3 regions of the Clostridium acetobutylicum ATCC 824 genome follow, and region 2 is predicted to be linked to each of the others. Evidence: riboswitches for the same ligand, from Rfam matches in the RefSeq annotation. Region 2 holds a riboswitch; each other region holds the start of a gene.
What was found. Region 2 has a riboswitch for thiamine pyrophosphate ahead of thiS (sulfur carrier protein ThiS). Riboswitches for the same ligand answer to the same signal wherever they lie in the genome.
Positions count from the first base shown of each region.

Region 1: linked by a shared signal. The riboswitch ahead of CA_RS07345 (TatD family hydrolase) and the one ahead of thiS (sulfur carrier protein ThiS) in region 2 are both predicted to bind thiamine pyrophosphate.
Region 3: linked by a shared signal. The riboswitch ahead of thiM (hydroxyethylthiazole kinase) and the one ahead of thiS (sulfur carrier protein ThiS) in region 2 are both predicted to bind thiamine pyrophosphate.

Region 1 is NC_003030.1:1,540,469-1,542,742, forward strand. It holds gene purD (phosphoribosylamine--glycine ligase) at 1-1,217, shown strand, start outside; TPP riboswitch at 1,305-1,407, shown strand; gene CA_RS07345 (TatD family hydrolase) at 1,462-2,220, shown strand; gene CA_RS07350 (thiamine-binding protein) at 2,217-2,274, shown strand, end outside.
Region 2 is NC_003030.1:3,056,728-3,059,001, reverse strand. It holds gene folP (dihydropteroate synthase) at 1-142, opposite strand, end outside; gene CA_RS15050 (HD domain-containing protein) at 153-638, opposite strand; TPP riboswitch at 873-980, shown strand; gene thiS (sulfur carrier protein ThiS) at 1,084-1,278, shown strand; gene thiF (sulfur carrier protein ThiS adenylyltransferase ThiF) at 1,279-2,079, shown strand; gene CA_RS15035 (thiazole synthase) at 2,099-2,274, shown strand, end outside.
Region 3 is NC_003030.1:3,248,658-3,250,931, forward strand. It holds gene thiD (bifunctional hydroxymethylpyrimidine kinase/phosphomethylpyrimidine kinase) at 1-358, opposite strand, end outside; gene thiM (hydroxyethylthiazole kinase) at 390-1,211, opposite strand; TPP riboswitch at 1,300-1,406, opposite strand; gene rpsI (30S ribosomal protein S9) at 1,531-1,923, opposite strand; gene rplM (50S ribosomal protein L13) at 1,949-2,274, opposite strand, start outside.

The sequences.
Region 1 (2,274 bases), 1.5 Mb from region 2:
AGCATGCTATGGCATGGAAAATGGCACAAAATAAAAGTGTTGAGAGAATATATTGTGCACCTGGAAATGGTGGAACAGCTAAAGAAAATAAATGTGAGAATGTGAACTTAGAGAAAACAGAAGAGCTTATAGAATTTGCTAGTAAAAATAATATAGACTTAACAGTAGTAGGTCCAGAAGCTCCTCTTGTAGATGGAATAGTTAATGAGTTTAAGGAAAAGGGACTTAAAATATTTGGGCCTGGCAAGGTAGGGGCACAGCTTGAGGGAAGCAAGTCTTTTTCTAAGGACTTTATGAAAAAATATAATGTAAAAACAGCTGAATATGCGGTTTTTGAAAATTCTGAGGAATCTCTAGAATATTTAAAAAAATGTACTTATCCTATAGTTATAAAGGCGGATGGATTAGCAGCAGGTAAAGGCGTTGTAATCTGTGAGGATTATAAATTAGCGGAAGAGACTATAAAAGCTTTTATGGTTAAAGATGTGTTTAAAGGATCGGGGAAAAAGGTTGTAATTGAAGAATATCTAGAAGGTGTAGAAGCATCAATTTTATCAATTACAGATGGAAAAGCAATAATTCCTTTTGTATCCTCAAAGGATCACAAACAGATTTTTGATGGTAACAAAGGGCCAAATACAGGTGGTATGGGAGCTATATCTCCAAATCCATATTGTACTGAAGAAGTACTTAAAAGCTTTGAAGAAGAAATTCTAAAGCCTACTTTAATTGGAATTCAAGAAGAGAGAATGGACTTTACTGGAATAATATTTTTTGGGCTTATGATAACTAAAAAGGGTGTGTATCTTCTTGAGTACAATGTAAGACTTGGAGATCCAGAAACACAAGTAGTTTTATATCTTATGAAAAGCGACTTTGTTGACTTAATAAATGCAGCAATGGATAAAAAACTTTCTGATTTTGATATAGAGTGGTACGATGGAAATGCATGCTGTGTTGTAGCAGCTTCAAAAGGATATCCTAAAAATTATAGTACTGGTTATGAAATAAGTGGAATAGATGATGCAGGGGATAAAGTATTTTGTGCAGGTGTTAAATTAGAGAATGGAGTTTACAAGACATCTGGTGGAAGAGTTCTATGCGCTTCAGCTAGAGGAATTACTTTAGATGAGGCTATAAAAAAAGCTTACACAGATATAGAAAGAATTAAATTCGACGGTATTTACTATAGAAAAGATATTGGTAAATCTAAATAAAGAAGAAAATATACATAAAATTAAAAAACTATTTACATTTGAAAAAATAAGTGGTAGCATAAATATGTTATTAAAATTTCATATGTATTTTAGTGCTAGGGGTGCCTTTTGGCTGAGAGAAGTTAAAAAACTTTAACCCTTTGAACCTGATTCGGTTAATTCTGACGAAGGAAAGCTTTTTAAATGATTACTTAAAGCACTATATTCGTAGTGCTTTTATTTTTTTCAAAATTAAGGAGAAGGAATGTTTATAGATGCGCATAACCATTTGGATTTTTTTGAGGAACAAGAAAAATTAAATAAGGCTTTGGACATTATAAAAAATGACAATATAATAACGCTTGGATGTTCTATGGACACTAAAAGCTACAAGTTTACAAAGAGTCTAGCTTTGAAAAATAAAAACATTATTCCTTGTTTTGGTATTCATCCTTCTAGAGCTCATGAAAACTTTAAGAATCTTGAATGTTTTGATGAGTATATAAGAGAGAGCAAAATAATAGGAGAAATAGGCCTTGATTACGTATGGGTTAAGGAAAAAGAAAAATATCCTCATATGAAAAGGGTGTTCACTTATTTTCTAGAAGAAGCTAAAAAGTACAATAAAATAACTAATATACATACGAAGGGTGCAGAAAGTGAAATATATAACTATATAAAGAAGTATGAACTTAAAACACCTATAATTCACTGGTATAGTGGTGATAAGGACACTCTAAAAAAGCTTTTAGACTATGGCTGCTATTTTACTATAAGTGTGGACATTGGATATTCTAAGCTCTCAAAGGAAATTGTTCAGCTGCTTCCGATAGATAAAATTTTAACAGAAACAGATGGTCCAACCTCACTTGAATGGGTTAATGGAGATTATGGGTACCCAAACGTTATCAAAAATGTAGTAAAGGAAATCTCTAAAATAAAAAATATTCAGGAGGAGGAAGTAAAAGGCGTTATAGAAAATAATTTTAAAACACTAATAAGGAAAGAGGGAATAACGTTATGAAACCAGTTGTTAATGTGAGTTTGCAGGTACTCCCTGTTGTTGAGGAAAAAAGAC
Region 2 (2,274 bases):
CTATGAGCTTAGCTGCATGTTTTAAAGCATTGTCTAAATTATTAAATTTTCCTCCATCAGAAAAAGAATCAGGTGTAACATTTAAAATTCCCATTATGTAAGTTCTTTCTCCAAGTATAAAATCTTTATTCGCTATTTTCATTTTTTACTCCTTAATATATTATGCTTGAATTTTTTTTATTGTAACTCCAATTACATTCTTTATAAGCAGAGCAATTAAAGCAATTCCTAGAAAGCTTATCGCTTTTATATAATATGGCGCTTAAATCCGAGAGAGTGTTTGCTTCTCCATGACTTTTTATTGCTTCAATTATAAGGGTGCTTTCAGAATCGTTGAATTCACAGTCTTTTAGGATATTAGCTGCTAAAATTGAACTTGCTTTAGAATGAGAAATTCCACTTTCATATTGCTGCCATCGTCCTATATCATGGAGAAGAGCAGAAGCATAGATTATGTCTTTTTTTATAGCAAGATTTTTTTCTAGAACCATTATATATGCAATTCTTGCAACATCAAGAAAGTGTTCTAAATTGTGAAGACAAAACTTTCTGCCATTTTCATACTCCATATTTTTTAGCAAGTATGTTTTGAAATTTTTGTGATTTAAAATTAGATTTATTCTATCATGTTTTTCCATAAAGACTCCTAATGTAAATATTTATACAATATTATATCATTAAAAAATCCTTCTTAAAAATATTATTCTTAAATTTTTAAACATAAATTTTAAGGTGTAAGCATTATGAATTATAACCAGGAATTATATAAATATGCAATTAAAAGCTCATAAATACAATATTTACATTAAACGCTTAAAAATAAAATTTGCATTTTGTGTTTTATTGTGCTAAATTAAAAATGTAAAAATTAAATATAGTTAACGGGGAGCCTGTAGACAGGCTGAGAGTGGAATGTGATTCCAGACCCTCATAACCTGATTTGGATAATGCCAACGTAGGGAGTTAATGCATCATGTTTGTTACATATAATTCTGCGCAGAAGTTTATATGTTTTAATGTGAAAGAAAGTTATGAGGGAAGCGATTTGCTTCTCTTTTTTATTTCTCCAAAAGAGGTGATTTAGTGTTAGTAAATGGAAAAGATATGAATTTTGATGATGAGATAACTGTTTATGAACTTTTAGATAAAATGAATATAGAAAGTAGTCAGGTAGTTGTTGAAGTGGACTTAGAAATCATAAATAAAGATGAGTATAAACAAAAAAAACTTTCAAGTGAGTCTAAGGTTGAAGTAGTTAGATTTGTTGGTGGTGGTTAAATGAAGGTATATGTAAATGAAAGATCATTAGATGTGAAAAATGGAACTACACTTATGCAGCTAAAACGGCAGATAAAAAAAGATTCAGATGTTGTTGTTTATAACGGTTTTATTATGAAAAAAGATTTAAGTTTAAAAGAAGAAGATAACGTTGTTTTTATTAAAAAGGGTGAAATTCCTAAAAAAGAAGATATGGAAGCACAGCTAGTTTCGAGGCATACTCCAAAGGTTCATGAAAAAGTGAAAAATACATCTGTTGGGATAGCTGGTCTTGGAGGACTTGGTTCAAATGCAGCGGTAAGCCTTGCAAGAATAGGAGTTGGAAGACTTGTACTTGTGGACTTTGATGTAGTTGAACCAAGCAATTTAAATCGTCAGCATTATTTTATAAGACATATAGGTATGAAAAAAACTGAAGCACTTAAAGAAATAATAAGTCAATGTAATCCATTTGTGAAGGTAGACGTAGTAGACACATTTATAAATGGGAACAATGCACAAGAAATTTTTAAAGATGTGGATATAATTGTTGAGGCTTTTGATAATCCTGTATGTAAGGCAGAACTTATAAATAGCGTTCTTACAAAAATGAATGGTAAAAAGGTAATCGGAGCATCCGGAATGGCAGGGTATTTTTCGAGTAACAGCATTGTAACAAAGAAGATAAATAAAAATTTTTATATTGTGGGCGATGGAGAAAATGAAGCAGCACCTGGCTGTGGTCTTATGGCTCCAAGAGTTAATATAGCGGCTAACCATGAGGCAAACCAAGTACTTAGAATAATCATGGAAAATGAATAAAGTTTTGGGAGGAATTTAAGTGGATGAATTAGAAATAGGTGGAGTTAAACTAGATAGTAGACTTTTTGTTGGGACAGGTAAATTGGCCTCTAATGAAGTTATACCAAAAATCATGGAAAAATCAAATTCAAAGGTTATAACAGTAGCACTTAGAAGAGTTGACATAACTTCAAAGCAGGATAATATTTTGAATTT
Region 3 (2,274 bases), 190 kb from region 2:
TAGCTTGATCAGATAATAGTTTGCTTCCACTAGTAGCTACCATAACAGGATCAATTACTATATTTTCTGCTTTATATTCCCTAAGCTTTTTTACTATAACATTAATGATTTCACCACTAGATACCATCCCTATCTTTACTGCATCTGGACAAATATCAGTAAATATGCACTCAAGCTGTTTTTCAACAAATTCTGGAGTCGCTTCCATGATTCCATAAACTCCTGTTGTATTTTGTGCAGTTAATGCTGTAATGGCACTCATTGCATACATTTTATGTGCTGTAATGGTCTTGATGTCAGCTTGAATACCTGCTCCACCACTACAGTCTGAACCCGCAATAGTTAATATCTTTTTAATCAACTTCAAAACCTCATTTCCTTACATAATTTTAATAGCTTTCATACCTTGCAGCATCATCTAATTTATCACCATCTAAATTAAAAACTTCATCGATAATATAATTTCTGTAAGAAGAATTGCCATCCCTTTTAGACAGTCTGTTATATGCAAGCTCTCCACAAATCCCCATAGCACAAACCGAAGCTAAGGTTGCTTCTAATGGACTATCAACATTCGCACTTATATATGCTGCTGTCATTGCGCTTAACATGCAACCTGTACCAGTAATTTTACTCATATTAGGATTACCATTCCTTACAACATACGCCTTGCTTTCATTAGCTATAATATCAATGGCTCCTGTAATTGCAATCACAGCACCCGTTTTTTTAGAAAATCCTTTAGCAAAATTAATTACATTATCTAATGTATCATCTTTTACTTTATCATTGACATCAGCATCTACACCTTTAGTTATACCTTGACCCAAGGCAAGTACCTTTATCTCAGAGATATTTCCACGAATAACAGTGAATTTAACCTCCTCAAGCAATTTTAAAGCAGTTTGACGTCTAAGTTTTGAAGCACCCACTCCCACAGGATCTAAAATAACTGGATGCTTTAACTTATTCGCCATTTTTCCAGCTTTAAGCATTGACTCAATAGTATTTTCATTAAGAGTACCTATATTAATATTAAGCCCTCTGCAAATGGATGTAATCTCCTCTACCTCCCCAATATCATCTGCCATAATCGGTGAAGCCCCGCAGGCAAGAAGAATATTTGCACAATCATTAACAGTAACATAATTTGTTATATTATGTATCAAAGGATTTGTCCCTCTCACATTTTCAAGTCTTTCCTTAAGCATTTTTCATCCCTCCAAAAATTGTATTTTTAATATATAAATTACTTTTCCTTAAAATAAAAAAGAGAATACCCTTTGGCATTCTCTCCAGTAAATCAAGTAACCTATTTCCTACGTTGGCATTATCCAAATCAGGTATATGGATCGAAGTTCAATTACTTCCTCTCAGCCTGAAAACAAGCTCCCCTGAAAAATATTAAGTTATACCTATTTAATTAAATAAAAGGATGCTGCTAGTGATAACAACATCCTTTTAACATTTCCCACAACTTTTGAAACACTACAAATTGTAAGCTTTCTATTAATCCATATGTAATATAGACTATCTCTTTGAGAATTGTGGTGCTCTTCTTGCCTTTTTAAGACCGTATTTCTTTCTTTCCTTCATTCTTGGATCTCTTGTTAAGAATCCTGCTTTTTTAAGTTCACCTTTTAAAGTTTCATCAGCCTTTAATAAAGCTCTTGAAATTCCGTGTCTTATAGCTCCTGCCTGGCCTGTGAATCCACCACCATGTACATTAACTAAAACATCGAATTTTCCTTTAGTTCCTGTAAGATTTAAAGGTTGATTAACTATAAATCTTAAAGTTTCAAGTCCAAAATAATCTTCTGCACTTCTCTTATTTATTACAACTTTACCTTCACCAGGTACAAGTCTAACTCTAGCTACTGCTTCTTTTCTTCTTCCTGTTCCCATATATTGTACTTTTGCCATTTTAAATCCTCCTTCCGGCGTTTAATTAATATTTCAACTCTAAAACTTCAGGTTTTTGAGCTTCATTATTATGCTCTTCGCCTTTATATACTTTTAATTTCTTAATCATTTTTCTTCCTAATACACCGCTTGGAAGCATTCTTCTAACTGCTTCATAGAATACGAAGTCAGCTTTCTTAGCAATTGCATCTTTATATGACATTTCCTTTAATCCACCTGGATATAAAGTATGGTGTCTAAACATTTTTTGATCTGCTTTTTTTCCTGTTAAAAGAACTTTTTCTGCATTTAAAACTATTACGTAATCTCCAGTATCAACATTTGGAGTGTATATTGGCTTATTTTTTCCTC